Regions from separate parts of the Aeribacillus sp. FSL M8-0254 genome, predicted to be linked through region 3. Evidence: riboswitches for the same ligand, from Rfam matches in the RefSeq annotation. Region 3 holds a riboswitch; each other region holds the start of a gene.
The links. A riboswitch is a leader RNA that binds a small molecule or an ion and turns the genes downstream of it on or off. The one in region 3 is predicted to bind S-adenosylmethionine.
Positions count from the first base shown of each region.

Region 1: linked by a shared signal. The riboswitch ahead of NSQ44_RS05240 (bifunctional homocysteine S-methyltransferase/methylenetetrahydrofolate reductase) and the one ahead of NSQ44_RS15685 (2,3-diketo-5-methylthiopentyl-1-phosphate enolase) in region 3 are both predicted to bind S-adenosylmethionine.
Region 2: linked by a shared signal. The riboswitch ahead of NSQ44_RS05605 (methionine biosynthesis PLP-dependent protein) and the one ahead of NSQ44_RS15685 (2,3-diketo-5-methylthiopentyl-1-phosphate enolase) in region 3 are both predicted to bind S-adenosylmethionine.

Region 1 covers NZ_JBBOZY010000001.1:1,058,831-1,064,462, forward strand. The annotation lists gene NSQ44_RS05240 (bifunctional homocysteine S-methyltransferase/methylenetetrahydrofolate reductase) at 1-1,163, opposite strand, end outside; SAM riboswitch class I at 1,272-1,393, opposite strand; gene NSQ44_RS05245 (YajQ family cyclic di-GMP-binding protein) at 1,495-1,986, opposite strand; gene NSQ44_RS05250 (HPr family phosphocarrier protein) at 2,131-2,409, opposite strand; gene NSQ44_RS05255 (DUF3941 domain-containing protein) at 2,751-2,882, opposite strand; gene NSQ44_RS05260 (DegV family protein) at 2,914-3,792, opposite strand; gene NSQ44_RS05265 (competence protein) at 4,750-4,890, opposite strand; gene NSQ44_RS05270 (Cof-type HAD-IIB family hydrolase) at 5,023-5,632, opposite strand, start outside.
Region 2 covers NZ_JBBOZY010000001.1:1,129,629-1,135,260, forward strand. The annotation lists gene NSQ44_RS05600 (aliphatic sulfonate ABC transporter substrate-binding protein) at 1-962, shown strand, start outside; gene NSQ44_RS18960 (YSIRK-type signal peptide-containing protein) at 1,956-2,000, opposite strand; SAM riboswitch class I at 2,266-2,403, shown strand; gene NSQ44_RS05605 (methionine biosynthesis PLP-dependent protein) at 2,521-3,636, shown strand; gene metC (cystathionine beta-lyase) at 3,629-4,786, shown strand; gene NSQ44_RS05615 (TAXI family TRAP transporter solute-binding subunit) at 4,947-5,632, shown strand, end outside.
Region 3 covers NZ_JBBOZY010000001.1:3,227,932-3,233,563, reverse strand. The annotation lists gene NSQ44_RS15705 (UPF0236 family transposase-like protein) at 679-1,269, shown strand; gene NSQ44_RS15700 (hypothetical protein) at 1,292-1,663, opposite strand; gene NSQ44_RS15695 (hypothetical protein) at 1,690-1,950, opposite strand; gene NSQ44_RS15690 (hypothetical protein) at 2,028-2,237, opposite strand; SAM riboswitch class I at 2,602-2,707, shown strand; gene NSQ44_RS15685 (2,3-diketo-5-methylthiopentyl-1-phosphate enolase) at 2,786-4,009, shown strand; gene NSQ44_RS15680 (2-hydroxy-3-keto-5-methylthiopentenyl-1-phosphate phosphatase) at 4,006-4,695, shown strand; gene NSQ44_RS15675 (methylthioribulose 1-phosphate dehydratase) at 4,692-5,339, shown strand; gene NSQ44_RS15670 (1,2-dihydroxy-3-keto-5-methylthiopentene dioxygenase) at 5,362-5,632, shown strand, end outside.

The DNA.
Region 1 (5,632 bases), 2.2 Mb from region 3:
AAATGAACGAGCGGGCGAAGCTGGAAACGGCTTTTCACAATATTTGCGCAAGCAACATTGCTGATTCTTGGTGTAGCAAGGGAATTATCCGCAAGCGTAATTGCATCAATCCCCGCTTTTTTCAACGCTTTTGCTCCTGTTAAAAATTTTTCCAAGCCGAGCGTTTTCGGCGGGTCCAATTCTACAATCACTGAGCGTCTGTTTTTTGCAATATCTGGGAGAGGAGTTTCTTGACTTTCTTTCGTAGGTAAAACATGAATTGGAACATTTCGTTCTTTAACTTCTTTCTCTGTGACAGGAGGTAGGTTTGATACTGCTTCAGCCATTGCCCGAATATGTTTCGGCGCGGTTCCGCAGCATCCGCCGAGAAGCCGGACACCTTGTTTTCGGAATTGAAGAGCCGCTTCATAAAAATAGTGTTCATCTGATTCATAAACTAATCTTCCGTTTTCATACCTTGGCAGGCTGCCGTTTGGAAAAGCGGATAAAAAGGCATGTTCAAACAGCGGCACTTCTTCCAGCGATTGCAGCATATGATAAGGGCCTAAACGGCAATTGAGGCCGACAATATCTGCACCAAGTTCTTCAAGCATTTTCAAACCGTCTGCCAATCTTGTTCCATTTTGAAAGACGCCTTGTTCGTGCAAAGAAACATTTGTGATAATGGGCAAATCCGTTTCTTTTCTAGCTATTTGCAAAACGGTTTTCAGTTCTTCCAAGTCGTAATAGGTTTCTAAAATAATGCCATCTACGTTTTCGGATAAAAGGACATGAAGCTGCTCACGAAAATTTTCGGCAATGTCAGATAGCGTGAAGGCGCTTTTTTGAAACGAACGGATGCCGCCGATTGTTCCGATGACATACCCTTTGTTTTCCGCTTTTTGTAACGCCCTCTTTGCAAGTTCAACCCCTTTTTGGTTGATGATCTTTATATCATCTTCCAGCCCATATCTGGCAAGCTTTATGCGATTGGCGCCGTATGTATTTGTTTGAATAACAGTTGCGCCTGCGTCTAAATAGGCTGAATGAATCCGTTCTATTTCTTCCGGTTTTGAAACGTTTAGCTCATCAAAGCATCTGTCTATTCCGAATGAGTATAGTAGAGTCCCCATTGCTCCGTCGGCAATTAATATATGATTTTGTAAATCTTGTAAAAGCCCCATAAAAAGTCCTCCAATCAAATGAAATAGGCGCCTGCAAGGAGGCGAACACCTATATAAAAAAGAAAAGCCTTCTAAGAAGAAGACTTTTTCTTGAACATTTTCCCCTTCTTCTTATCTTCCGAGCGCAAATTTACGCATCGCTGGATTTAGCACCTTGGTACCCAAAGTTTTTGGGTAATCCGGTTGCTGAAGGTTCATCGGGCCAGTCCCTCCGCTTCTCTTGATAAGAACGCTTTACCGTATGAAATTTTAAAACAACGGATTAATCCTAATTTAACGAATTTTATCAAAATAATCAATATAAAATTTCAATTTTGTGAACAGGGCAAAGCTAGCGAAAATTAATAAATTGTACGTCGATCGGCAAGTCGGCGCTTTTCACAGCTGCAATCACTTTTTGCAAATCGTCCTTGCTTTTGCCGCTTACCCGGACTTGGTCGTCTTGAATTTGGCTTTTTACTTTTAGCCCGGTATTTTTGATCAGCGCATTGATCTTTTTCCCGTTTTCTTTGTCAATTCCGTTGACAAGTTTGGCTTTTTGTCTGACAGTGCCTCCTGAAGCCTTTTCGATTTTCCCGTACTGAATATTCTTGGTTGCGACACCGCGTTTAATCATTTTGCTTACTAATACATCTTTTAGTTGATTCAGCTTATATTCATCGTCAGAGATTAGCACAAGCTCATCTTTTTCTAGGGATATATCGCTTTTAGATCCTTTGAAATCATATCTGTTTACAATTTCTTTTTTCGCCATTTGAATGGAATTGTTCACTTCGGCAATATCCACTTTTGAGACGATGTCAAATGAATTCTCCTTAGCCAACTTTTTACCTCCAATAACGTTATTTACATTCATTATAGTGAATGTCGTTCAGTTGAACAACTCTTTTAGGGGTTCCTCGCAAATTAAATGAAAAAACCGTTACTTAAAGCAACGGCAAGGAAATTAATAGCTGCTTAAATGCAATTAAGCTAATGATGTCGCTTTAGAACATTTAGGGGAAAGAAAGTCTTGTAAGTTTTTTACTGCTTCGAGCGAATCTTCTCCTTCAGCGCTGATGACTACATGACCTTCTAAAAAGGCGGAAAAACCGAGCATGCTTAAAACGCTTTTCGCATTTAATTGGAGCTTTTTTGTTTGGAATAAAATGTAGCTGTTAAATTTGATCGCTTCATGGACAAGGGAAATGACATATTCCGGCTCCATCTCTTTTGTAAGATACACGGAAATTTCATGTTTCTTCATTGTGCCACCTCTTGTATACTTATTTTACAATATCTTACATCAATAAAGGATAGATTCCCACATGTTTGTCATTTCCTCTTACATATAAAAAAATGACCTCCGCTTTCGAATATGGAAACGTTTTGGATTTCTCTGTTTTTTAATGAAATGAATGGCCTAATCAAATTGAAAGTTATTGCCCCGCCCATGTTTTATTAGACAAAATGAAAACAAAAGCTAGAGAAAAGATGCATACTGTAAGATAAGAAAGCGTCTTTATCTTTCAGAACGTCCGGATAGAAGAGGTGGAAGACTCGCCTTTAGAGATATTTCAAAAAAAGAAAAAGCCCGACAGGCGGGCATTATAAATGATCCGTTTTCTTTGAGTATTGCCGTTTTCCAAGCTCTCGATTTTTTTCCTTCAATAGATTTTTTTCGTGTCGTTTTGCATTGTTGTCTACAGCTTTTTTATCATTATCGCTTGTTTTGGACATTCAGGAAGCTCCTTTCCATACTGTTATATACTTATGATTTCCATGAAGCTTCTTGAATATGTTTATTTAGAAAAAATACAGCAAGGGTGCCGGGGCCAGAGTGTGCACCAATGACAGCACCGATCGTATGGATGATAATTTCTTTTGGATGAAACGTTTCTTCAATTAATTGTTTTAATTCGAGAGCTGCTTCTTCATCATCACCATGGCTGATGGCGATTGTCTGTTCACTCAATCTGTCTCCACGCTCTTCCATCAGCTCAAGAATTCTCCGGTAAAGCTTCTTTTTCCCGCGGATTTTTTCCAGCGGGATCAGCTTTCCTTCTTCGACATGCAAAAGCGGCTTGATATTTAGCAGTCCGCCAACAAACGCAGATGTTTTGCTGATTCTCCCGCCGCGAGCCAAATATTCCAGGCGATCAACTGTAAAAATGTGCTCCATATGACTGCAATACTCTTTTACTGCATTTGCCATTTGTTCTAAATCAAGTCCTTGTTTTGCTAATTGAATGGTGTAGCGGACAGCAAGTCCATACCCAAGTGAAGCACATTTCGAATCGATAATTTGCAGTTTCCAATTCGGATATTTTTCAAGCAATTGCTGCTGAACCATAACGGCAGTTTGATATGTACCGGACAATTCGGAAGAAAAGGCAATATACAGCGCCGGCTGATTGTCTTTCGCCAGCTTTTCAAATTGATTGGTGATTGTTTCCGGTGATGCTTGTGATGTTTTAGCAACGTTTCCAGCTCTCATATAGTCGTAAACTTCTTTTGGTTTGATTGTCAATTGATCCTCATAGTCCTTCTCGCCAAGGTGGACACGAAGAGGGATGAAAGAAACGCCTTGATCGTTTAAAAAAGAGACAGGCAGATCACAAGCACTATCAGCGATAATGTGAATATTCATTAATCACACCTACTTTTTTTCATTTACATATAGTCTATCTTGATCACAAATAGAAAACAATACATTTTGTGCAAACTGAAAATTTAAAAAAGAAGGACAAAAAATCGAGTAGGAGGGAGCGATTAACTCCCGTCCTCTCACACCACCGTACGTACGGTTCCGTATACGGCGGTTCCATTAAGATAATTGACGCAAGTCTTTATAACTTCCGTGAATAGCTGTTCTCTTTATGCCAGTGGTCACTCCACCCTCCAAGAGGTCTCCCACGGGATTCACCGCTTCCTTCCTCAAGTGAGGTACTACGTTTTCTGTGTTCATCATGACTCACTGAATGCCAAGGGCTATTCTCTCTTAATTGTTCGGTCCTTCTTAGTAGTTCTAAACCAACTAATACTATGACCTCTGCTGACTTCTGACTGTTCAGCTATCTATCACTAGATAGGTTACCAAGGTTACTTGGCGTGCCAGCCAGACCTCCCCGGGTAAGAGTGTAATCTTTCCTTCCATCCATCTGCTTCATTTACTCTGTATCACCTTCGGCAGAAAGGGCTTTGTTTTGTCTTGCAAACTCACCCAGTGATACCTAGCCTCATATGAAGTTCGTGTTCCGAGAGACCTTAAAGTTTGCCGCTCGCTTCCTTCAGATTCCGCGTCACCACGGACACCCTTGCGTTAAGCTAACTGCTACTTCTGCCTTCGCAGCTCGGGACTTTCACCCTATAGATTACACCCATGCCGGGCGCACAAGAAAAAATGGACGAAACAAGAGGAGCTCGTTTCGTCCATTTCATATTTATTCCTTGTTCAAAATGTGCCGTACAATCGGCATTCTGGATGGTGTTATGCCTGCTCGATTTTTTCTCGATGCAGATGCTGTACAAAGATTGGTCTGTTCAAATTCGATCTGTTCATTATAAAAACAGCTCTTAAAAGGATTCGAAAATGAACGGAAGGGCATTATCCTTCGAAGCTTGCTTCGTTATTGGCTCTTGCTTCTGATTCGGCAAACGTCATACGGTATGGAAACTTTTCATCATGTTTTTTGACAGCACCTTTTCCTTGCTCAATGAATCGTTTCGATTTATTCCGTTTGCCCAAGTTGGAATCCCCCTTTTGATCATTGACGAAATGAGTTCGTCAATTATAGGATATCCCTTTTTAAACATCTAAATCCTTGTCAATTGTTGTGAGGTGTAAAAAGATCATCGAACTTTTGGACTTTTGCAAAGATTAAAGGGACAGCAATTCCTTTAAAAATTTTGCAACTCCGTCTTCTTCATTTGTCAGCGTAATTTCATCAGCAATCTCTTTGAGCGGCTCAATTCCGTTTCCCATTGCAACGCCTAATCCCGCATATTCGATCATTTCCAAATCATTGTCTTCGTCGCCAAAAGCGATAATTTGCTCTCGAGGGATATTGTAAAATTCGGCGATTTTTTGCAATCCGACTGCTTTATTAATGCCTGCTCGGATAATTTCAATAACATGCCACGGGTGAGCCCAGCTTCTGTGGTCTACAACTTCCGCATGAACTTCATTTAAATAATGGCGAATCCGCTTGACATTTTCTTCGTCTGAATGGATTAACATGCTTGTGACATCGCGATTTAAAACAGCTTTTAAGTTGCCGATTTCAATTTTCGGATTTCCTATACTGAAAATATCCAACCATTGTTCATTATGGTAATGAAAATAAACATGATCAAGCACTTCTGCTAAAATGTTATGGACTTGATGCTGTTCGGCGATTTCTACAATCTCTTTTACAACAGATACATCAAGGGTTGTATGATGAAATCCCCAGGATTCATCCAGCGGATGATGGACAAAGGCTCCGTTA
Region 2 (5,632 bases), 2.1 Mb from region 3:
GGATTTTATCTGCCTGCGGAGCCGGCGGAGGGAATGAGGCATCAGGAAAAGAGAAAAGCGGAAAAAATAAAGTAGTCATCGGCTATTTCCCAAATATTGACCATGTTCCGGCGATGATTGCGAAGGAAAAGGGCTACTATGAAGAAGCACTAGGGGATCAGGTAGAGATTGAATATAAAACTTTTCCGGATGGCGGTGCTTTTATGACAGCGTTGAAAACCGGCGAAATTGACGCCGGGCTTGTCGGTCCAGCTCCTGTCATGAATAACTATTCTAATGGTGCAGACGTGAAAATTATTGCTGGTGCGTCATCTGGGGGTACTGTCGTCGTAGCAAGCAAAAAAAGCGGAATCGAAAGCTTAGATGATATTCATAATAAAACATTCATTACTCCTGGTGTCGGCTGCACTCACGATGTCCAATTTGAAACGTATTTGCAAGATTACGACATTGCTTCATCAAGAATCGGCGGCACATTAAAGCATACAACTGGAAACCCGGCACAATATCAAGCTTTCTTTGAATCGGGAAAAGTGGATTTAGCCGCTGTGCCTGAGCCTTGGGCTTCATTATTAATAAAAGACGGAGCGAAAGTGATTGTCGATACGAAAGACATCGCCTATGGCACTACACTCCCGAACACTGTTTTAGTGACAAGCAACAAATTTATTAAAGAAAATAAAGATTTAGTTCAAAATATCGTCAAAGCTCATAAAAAAGCAGTCGACTTCATCAATAAAAACAAAGAGGAAGCACGCGATATTGCCATTCAATCGATTAAAGATATAACCAATCAAGAGCTTGACCCAGAAATTATCGACAGCGCTTGGGAACGTGTCCGCTATACAACCGAAGTGGATGAAAAAGTTCTTCAAGACTTTTCTAACTCTTCTTATGACTTGAAATTTTTAAAAGAAAAACCGGATCTTAAAGGTCTTGTAGATACAAGCTTTTTGAATTAAGCAATAACCCCCCTATATAGAAGCTGTTTGATATTATGCGGCTTCTGGATAGGGGGTTATTTTGTTGATGTTCAAGATGAAGCAGTTGTTAAAAAAGGATTATCCCAAAAGTTGTTTATGATTATGCCTGTATATTGGGATTCTGTTGTTGTGAGAGCATTTTATTCAAATCGCTCGAATAAGCTCCCGTTTTTTCACATTGTTTGGAGCTGTCCAGAAAGTCAAAATCCATTGAAAACGAATCAACATTTCTAAAACATTAAAGGGGCGTCTATAAGCCGGAAAATCGACTTATTAGACAGCGCCTATATGAATTTCAATTTCTCCATTTGGGCTTTAGGCTGTATTTTTCAAGCACGCTCTATTAAACCAGTTTCTTCTTGCTTCCAAATCTTACTCCAAGTTTTAAACATGCTTTGTTCGTCCGTTGTATCTACTTGAAAAACTTTATTTTCATGTTTCTCGGGATTTCAATTAAAAGCTTCCCCATTATTTTCTTCAATTGCAATGCTTAATTAAATAATCTCCTCTGTAGTCGCTTTCATAATCATAATAAATTCCGTACACATTGTTTTGATGATGTTCCAATTTTTAGAAAGCGTTTTCTCACATAATTTTGATTTGCCCCATCATTTGCTCGTCATGAAAATTATTGGTTCGAATGCTGTCGATTATATACAGCATCATAAACAGTCTTTCCTTTCCATAATATTGATAAAAAAGAGAAGGCGCATCAGTAAAGAATGTTCAGCAAATTTTCCAACGGCACGTTTATGTTCATCTTTTTTGCTTCCCAGCTTCACCTGCAAAACAAATATCGCATCTTCGTTTTCTGTTCAGCTGCTTTATGGAATACGGGTTCATTTGACTGAAGTTGGCGAAAAATTTATCAAACGATTAGTTTGCTAATTCAATCGTTTCATTCTCTGTTTATTAAATTCTCTTAAAATTTTCCAATTCCTCAAAAGAAGATCACCTCGTTCACAATTTTTCTTAAAAATACGACAGCTTTCGAATTGAATATTTGCATTTTAAAATCTATTAAAATTTGGGAAGCCTCAGGGGAAAATAAAACCACTTTCATTGAAATGATGGAGGATCAAAGGTGATCCATACAAAAAAATTTCCCTTTTGGCTTTCGCAAAAAACATTTCCAGAATCGACGGATTATTTAAAGAATGTTCTTATTTTTCTTTAGTTTTACTGAAAATAAATCAAAGTTATCGGAATTGTTGGCAGGAAACGTCTTGAATTTTTTTAAAAACTGAGGTAAAGTTATACCTATCAAAAGTTCATATCGGAATTCTTATCGAGAGAGGCGGAGGGAACTGGCCCGAAGAAGTCTCAGCAACCGGTACAAGGACGGCGGCATGATAACCTTTGTACCAAGGTGCTAAATCCAGCAAGCATTTTGCCGTAAGATATGCTTGGAAGATAAGAAGGAGCCAAACAATAAACGCCTTCTTCTTATGAAGAGGGCGTTTTATTTTTAAAGCCTCCTCTACAGGCAATGAAAGCAGCACATTTTTACTAACTAAAAAAGGGAGGAAAGTCAAAGATGAATATTGAAACAGTTTTGGCCCAATTAGGAAATCGAAGTGAAGCTCTTACAGGAACAGTAAGCGCCCCCATTTATTTGTCCACTGCCTACCGGCATAAAGGAATAGGCGAATCAACAGGTTATGATTACACTCGGACAAAAAATCCAACGAGAGAGCTTGTCGAGGACGCCATAGCCAAATTGGAGGGAGCCGATCAAGGATTTGCATTTTCTTCCGGAATGGCAGCGATTCAGACGATTATGGCTTTATTTAAAAGTGGAGATGAACTGATCGTTTCAAAAGATTTATATGGCGGGACATACCGCTTGTTTGAAGAAGAGTGGCGCAAATACGGTCTTACCTTCCACTATGACGATTTTACGTCTCGCGAATATACGGAATCATTAATAAACGAAAATACTAAAGCGATTTTTCTAGAAACGCCCACTAATCCGCTTATGCAGGAAACATCGATTTCCTCGTTGGCGGAATTGGCCCGGAAGCACAATTTGCTGCTGATCGTTGACAATACGTTCTACACGCCTGTTTTGCAGCGTCCGATTGAAGAAGGAGCGCATATCGTGATTCACAGCGCAACGAAATATTTAGGCGGTCACAACGATGTCCTTGCCGGCCTGGTCTGTGCAAAAGGGAAAGAAATTTGCGAAAAATTAGCCATGCATCAAAATGCAATTGGTGCGGTATTATCTCCTTTTGATTCGTGGCTGCTGCTTAGAGGAATGAAAACTTTATCATTGAGAATGGCCAAACATCAGGAAAATGCAAGGGAGCTGGCGGCATATTTAAAAGAGCTTCCTGAAATTGATGATGTATTATATCCTGGCAGAGGCGGAATGCTTTCCTTCCGTGTGAAAAAAGAAGAATGGGTCAACCCGTTTTTGCAGAATCTGAAATTAATCTGTTTTGCGGAAAGCCTTGGAGGGGTAGAAAGCTTTATAACGTATCCAGCTACCCAAACACATGCGGACATTCCGGAAGAAATCCGAATTCAAAACGGTGTATGTAACCGGCTTCTCCGTTTTTCTGTAGGGATTGAAAGCGTGGAGGATTTGAAGGAAGATCTCAAGCAGGCATTGCAAGCAGCTGCGAAAGGAGATTTACTAAATGCATGACCAATGGAGCTTTCAAACAAAATTGATTCATAATAAACATAAGGTTGACCCGACAACCGGTGCTGTCAGCGTGGCGATTCAGCAAGCGTCAACGTTTCATCAGCAAACATTGGATGAATCTCCTGAATTTGACTACAGCCGTTCAGGAAATCCAACACGAAAAGCGTTGGAAGAGGCGATTGCCGAACTGGAGGGAGGCGCCAGAGGGTTTGCTTTTGCTTCAGGAATGGCCGCCATTTCAACAGCTTTTCTGCTACTGTCTTCGGGAGATCACGTTCTTGTCACTGAAGATGTGTACGGCGGAACATACCGGATTGTTGCCGATGTCTTATCGCGCTTTGGCATTGAATATACGTTTGTCGATATGACGGACCTTGATGCCGTAAAAGCAAATATACGTCCGAACACAAAAGTGATTTACATTGAAACGCCCTCGAATCCGCTGTTAAAAGTGACGGACATTCGAGCAATTGTGCAGCTTGCAAAAGAAAACAGCTGTTTAACATTTGTTGATAATACATTTATGACTCCGGCTTTGCAAAGGCCTCTCGATTTAGGGGCCGATATTGTTTTACATAGTGCAACAAAATTTTTGGCAGGTCATAGCGACTGTTTGGCAGGACTGGCAGTTGTGAAAGATGAAAAGCTTGGCGAAGAGCTTTACAAGCTTCAAAATGCCTTCGGCGCTGTTCTCGGCCCGCATGATTGCTGGCTTGTATTAAGAGGGTTAAAAACACTTCATGTGCGGCTGGATCAATCCGTCAAAACAGCTTCTCAATTAGCAGAATTTTTGAAAAAGCACCCTGCCATTAAAAAAGTGTACTATCCGGGTCTTCACGATCACCCAGGGTCAGATATTCATTTGCGGCAAAGTGTCAACGGTGGAGCGGTTTTATCGTTTGAACTAGAAGATGAAAAAGCGGTCAAGATTCTTGCTGATCATGTTCAACTGCCTGTTTTCGCAGTCAGCCTTGGTGCAGTTGAATCGATCTTGTCGTATCCAGCTAAAATGTCCCACGCAGCAATGCCGAAAGAAGAAAGAGAAAAAAGAGGGATTACGGACGGATTGCTTCGCTTAAGCGTCGGTTTGGAAAGCTTTGAGGACTTGAGACGCGATTTGCAGCATGGACTGGACAAAATTCTTGCATAAGCAATGATTTCCATGAAAATCACTCATAAGAACAGGGGAAAGTCCCCTGTTTCTTTTTTTTGTAAGGAAAATTGACAATTATTTGACATTATTTTATATATTTGTGATATTATAGTTAATGTGTTATATAAAAAAGAATTTTTAAAGGGGGATGTTATGTATGAGCAAGAGGGGTAGCGGTTTGTTCTTTGCCATTCTCCTCGCTTTTGTGTTGATTCTATCTGCTTGTGGAAACAACAATAGCGGCGGAAATCAAGGCGGCGGGAGTGAAGGAGAAAAGAGCAGCGAAGGCGGAGACAATAAAACACTAAGCCTTTTGACTGGAGGAACGGGTGGTACATATTATCCGCTTGGCGGTTCGATGGCGCAAATTATTTCAGACGAGACAGATTATAATGCAAATGCCCAATCTTCTGGCGCTTCAGCTGAAAATATGCAAGCACTTAAAAACGGTGAAGCAGATATTGCCTTCTCGCAAACTGACATTGCGTCATATGCATTAAACGGGGAGTTAATGTTTAAAGACAATAAAGTAGAAAATGTGAAAGCAATTGGAACACTTTATCCAGAAACTATCCAAATCATTACGACGAAGGACAGCGGAATCAATTCCGTTGAAGACCTGAAAGGAAAAACCGTTTCTGTCGGTGCTCCTGGTTCAGGAGTGAATGCCAACGCCCAGCAAATTTTGGAAATACACGGCTTAAGCTTTAACGATATCAAAGCCCAAAATCTGTCTTTTGATGAATCAACAGACGGCATTCAATCCGGCAGTATTGATGCAGCGTTTATCACAGCGGGAACACCGACAGCAGCAGTTGAATCTTTATCCGCACAAAAAGAAGT
Region 3 (5,632 bases):
AACCATTTCTTGACCGCTAAAAATGATTATATTCGGCTCTGGAATCGATTGGCCAAAATAATCGTATTCTAATTTGCCGATTATCCAGTTCGAATTATAATTAAACAAATAAAAATCTAAATCAACATATAACGACTTTAATTGCCTTATATTCGTAATTTGTCGGCTAGGCTTATAAAATTGTATTCTAGCTAAAATAAACATCCTCTTCGAGCCATTCTGTTAGTTTTTCAGCCAATTCCTGTGGTTTGTAATGATATTGGATGAATTTACCTTCTTTTTTCTTTGCAACAGTAATCCATCAATCAGAGTTATGATGATGAAACCATGCATGGTATCTAGCGTTATCTAGCCTTTTTGCATTTTCCATAAATATTTTCTGGTGTGCGTAAAATGTTTGTGGGAGAAATTCTTAGAATTCCCGATGAGGGGGGTAGGAACGTAGGTTCGTAATCCCCTCATCGGGGTCACCAAGCGAAAGCGCGGTAGGATCCCAAGCAGGAACATGAAAAAAGGACTCTCTCCCTGATAAGATGATTATTGACCACACTATCAAACAGGAGGAGAGAGTCCCATGAATATTCAACAACATCTTACCACAAATTCGTTGACATGGAAAGAGATCGAACTTGATTTGTTTCGGCCCTGCAAAACGCCTTCGCCGAGCTGTTTACGGCTTTGTTGGAGGACATCGACCGACAATTGGCGGAAACCCGGGACAAGCGCCGGTACCACTTGAAAGACAAACGACGCTCCACGATTCAAACCCTGTTTGGCGAAGTCACCTTTGAGCGAAACTACTATTTAGACCGAGAACAAAACCGTTACACGTTTTTGCTTGACTCCCTTCTAGCGTTTGATGGATCGCAGTCAATCAGTCCTTGTCTAGAAGAAACGGCGGTGGGATTGGTTGTGGAGTGCTCTACTTATCGCAAAGCGGCTTGTACGCTTGCCCAGATGGTCGGGTATCCGGTGATAAGCCATGAGGCGATCCGCCAGTTGGTGCTCGAAGCCGAAGCTCCGCTGCACTGCCCGGTTGACCAGCAATATGGACGGATGCTGTTTGTGGGAGGCCGATGGACTGTTTGTCTCTCGCCAAGGGAAGAGAAAACGGGCCAAGGAAGACAAATCCTGATCGTTCACGAAGGGTGGAAGCGCAACGGCTTACGGATCGAATTCGTGAATCAGCGCCATTACGTCCATGAGGGGAAGAGGGAGGGCTGTCAAGAAAAACTCGACAGCCTAAAATTAAATCCAGATTTTAATTAACAAATTTAATTGTTTCCAACCTTTAAAATTCCCTTTGCTCTTCCACCTTTAGCATTTCCTTTTCTATAACGTCTACCAATTTTTTAGTACTATACATATATAGCACTAACTCTTTATCCCCATCTTCAATGTGGATTTCAGCTTGAACCCTTATTTTTGATGGCTTTCCTTTATAGATAACATCGAAAGTTCCAAACTCTTTGATCTCATTGTCTTCATTCATTTTATCTATTTCAGATAGAATCATGTTGATTTCTTCTTGAGTCAAGCCTGAATCTAAAATTGAGTTTGATAAATGGTTTAAAAAGGGTTCTATCTCTTCAAGATCAAAATTCATTCCTGCAGCATAACGTGCTTCTTTGTATTTAGTAACTTTATTCCAAAAATTAATCATAAAAATAGGTTCCTCCTATCAAATGTTTAATTTTCAGGTTTAATTCTAGAATATAAAACATCATGTTCTTTAATTGATCGATCCTCGTTTTTAATTAAATCATCCGTTCCAGTAAATAACATATAACATCCTTTCCTTACATACGATTCACTTATTCCTAGCAATTTAGCTAATTTGTAATTCGAGAAATCAGGATTCAACTCAATTGCTTGTCTAAGTTTTTCTAAGTTCTTATCCGTTTTATTGCGCTGTTCTTTTAAATACTCCTCACGGCTTTTTACGCCCATTTCCCGGCGTTTTTGTTTCCTTCTCCGCTTTTCATTCGCATCTATAATCGTGCTTAAATGGCGTTGTTCGTCCTCTGTTATATCTTATCTAACCATTCAATTAATTTTTTATTGCTGATATTATATCCAGCGCCAGGATACCCTTTTTCTCTAGCTATTCGGTTTGCTTCTTCGTTATTCCGTGCATAATAGGCCTTTTCAGCGCTTCTGGTGGATCTTCTTAAAGGCTCATTAAACTGTAAATTAAACGTTAGCGTTTGTTTTAAGGCTTCTTCTGGATCATTCAAAAAGCAACATAACCAATAACGGTACAAGAAACAAATTGTCTCACGATAACCAGTAACGTTATAATTGCGTAATTCAACCAGTTTTTCTAAGTCTAGTAATCTAGCATGATGCGATCGGAAGACGTTAAAAAGATGTTGTACCTTCTTTTTTCGTCCTCTTTTTTTAGGCTTTCCTGTTTTGGCTCAACCTCAAGTTCCGGAAAATACCTCAAATTGTAAACTGCACCATTAAATAATTGTAGCATGCCATCAGAAAAATGTAAGCGAATTTGAATCGAATATGATGTAAAAAAGTGTTGACAGAGGGGAAGGATAGTGGCATAATCCAAGTAAACGAATAAGAATTATAAAGTTAATAATAAAACTCTTATCAAGAGCAGGTGGAGGGATGAGCCCAATGAAGCCCGGCAACCGACTCATATGATGAGCACGGTGCTAATTCTCCCAACAGAGATGTTGAAAGATAAGAAGTTGTTTTGACAAAAAACCTCTTCTTATTGAAGAGGTTTTATTTATATAAAAAAATCTGAATGAAGAGGATTGAAAAAATGGGTCACGTAACAGCAGTATACCAAATCATTGCGAAACGAGAAGATTTAGAAAAAAAAGCGGAAGGGATTGCTCTTGGATTGACTGTAGGTTCGTGGACTGACCTTCCTCTTTTAGTGCAAGAGCAGTTGAAAAAGCATAAAGGACAAGTGGTTGAAATAAAAGAAACAGGCGAGGATCCATCCTCCGGCAAAACGATTGCACAGCTTCACATTCGTTTTCCGGGAGAAAACTTTTCTAAAGACATTCCTGCCATCTTAACGACAACTTTTGGAAAATTATCACTAGATGGAGAAATAAAATTACTAGATTTGCAGTTTGACGATGAGATCTTTCGGTATTTTCCAGGTCCTCGATTTGGAATTCAAGGGTTACGAGAAAAACTTGGCGTTTACGACAGACCGTTAGTGATGAGCATCTTTAAAGGTGTAATTGGACGTGATATGGATTACCTTCTTGCTCAATTGCGGGAGCAGGCTCTCGGGGGCGTCGACTTAGTAAAGGATGACGAAATACTTTTTGAAAATTCGCTCACATCATTTGAAACAAGAATAAAGGAAGGCAAAAAAGTTCTTGATAACGTGTATCAAGAAAAAGGGCACCGAACTTTGTATGCGGTCAATTTGACGGGAAAAACATTTGAATTGAAAGATAAGGCAAGAAAAGCAAAAGAATTAGGTGCCGATATTTTGCTATTTAATGTTTTTACATATGGCCTCGATGTGCTGCAAGCATTAAGGGAAGATGATGAAATCGCCCTCCCAATTATGGCTCATCCGGCGTTTAGCGGATCGTTTACTTCATCCGAAAAATATGGGCTCTCTCATTCCTTATTGCTTGGAAAATTGATAAGAATTGCTGGAGCAGATTTTTCGTTGTTCCCTTCACCATATGGCAGCGTTGCATTGGAGCGTGACAAAGTTTTAAACGTGAAAGAAGAATTGGTGAAGGAATCAGTTTTAAAACCAGCTTTTCCTGTTCCATCTGCTGGCATTCACCCGGGTCTTGTTCCCATTTTAATTCATGATTTTGGAAAAGATTGTGTCATTAATGCAGGAGGCGGTGTTCACGGTCACCCGCAAGGTGCTAAAGGCGGAGGAAAAGCTTTCCGTCAGGCAGTTGACGCTGTTTCCCGGGGTGTTCCCCTTAATGAAGCAGCTGAATACATAGAATTACAAGAAGCGATTCGGCTCTGGGGATGGAAGGAGGCACCGTCCAATTGAAGCCAGTAATATTTTGTGATTTTGATGGAACGGTGACAAAAAAAGATAACATCGTTAGCATCATGAAGCGTTTCGCTCCAAAAGAGTGGGAGCAATTGAAGGATGGCGTCCTTTCCCAGTCGATTAGTATTCAGGAAGGAGTCGGCAAGATGTTTGCACTTCTTCCATCTTCTTTAAAGGGTGACATCGTTCGCTACATTTTAGAAACTGCAGAAATAAGGGAAGGATTTCGCGACTTTGTTCATTATGCGAAAAACATGAACATTCCTTTATACATTGTCAGCGGCGGAATCGATTTTTTTATTAAACCGCTGTTGCAGCCTTTTGATTCTATTACCGCACTGTTTTGCAATAAAGCGGATTTTAGCGGAGAAACGATCACCATTCATTGGCCTTATACGTGTGATGAAAAATGTCCCAACCAAAATTGTGGGTGCTGCAAACCGACAATTATTCGGCAAATTGCAAATGCTGACACTCATTCCATCATCATCGGGGATTCCGTCACAGATTTAGAAGCCGCGAAGATTGCAGATACAGTTATTGCACGTGATTATTTATCAAAAAAATGTCAAGAATTTTCTATTCCTTATCAATCTTTCGAAACATTTTACGACTGTATTGACATTTTAGAGAAGACAATAAACAAAACAAATTTCATAGAAGAAAAAGGTGGCGCAAAATGAGTGTCGTTTTAACTCGTGTTCATGAGCTTGCGGAGATTAAAGAGGAGCTTGCTGCGAGGGATTGGTTTATGGGGACAAGCGGCAATTTAGCCATAAAAGTTCAAGATTCCCCGCTTCAGTTTCTTGTGACCGCAAGCGGCAAAGATAAACGAAAAAAAACGAAGGAAGATTTTTTGCTTGTAGATGGAGAAGGAAATCCTGTAGGCGCAACACAGCTGAAGCCTTCGGCAGAAACGCTGTTGCATTGCGAAATATATAAAAGAAGCAAAGCCGGCTGCAGCCTGCATGTACATACGGTTGCAAATAATGTCATCTCCGAACTTTATGGTGACGCTGGGAAAATTGTATTTCAAGGACAAGAACTGATAAAAGCGTTTGACCGCTGGGAGGAAGATGCAGAATTACAGATTCCGATTATTTATAATTATGCCCATATTCCTACATTAGCAAGCACTTTGGGCGATTTCGTGAAGGAGGATAAAGGGGCAGTTCTTATTCGCAACCACGGAATTACTGTATGGGGAAAAGATGGCTTTGAAGCGAAGAAAATTTTAGAAGCTTGTGAATTTTTATTTCAGTATCAGCTTGCTCTTATTCAAGCAAAAGCCGGTCTCCTTGCGAGTACAGGAGCTTTAAATAATTAAACATTTTAAGGAGGTATTTTACATGACAACGATTAAAATTCAAGGAACAAACGAAGTTATCAGCAATCAAGAGGAAGTGATTTCATTTTTAAATCAACAAGGTGTTATTTACGAGCAATGGGATATTGCCAAATTACCAGAGCATTTAAAAGAGAAGTATCTTTTAAATGATGAGGAAAAACAAACGATTTTACAATCTTTTGAAAATGAAATTAAAGATATTTCAGCAAGACGCGGCTACAAAGCTTGGGATGTCATTTCTTTAGCAGATCATACGCCAAACCTTGAAGAGC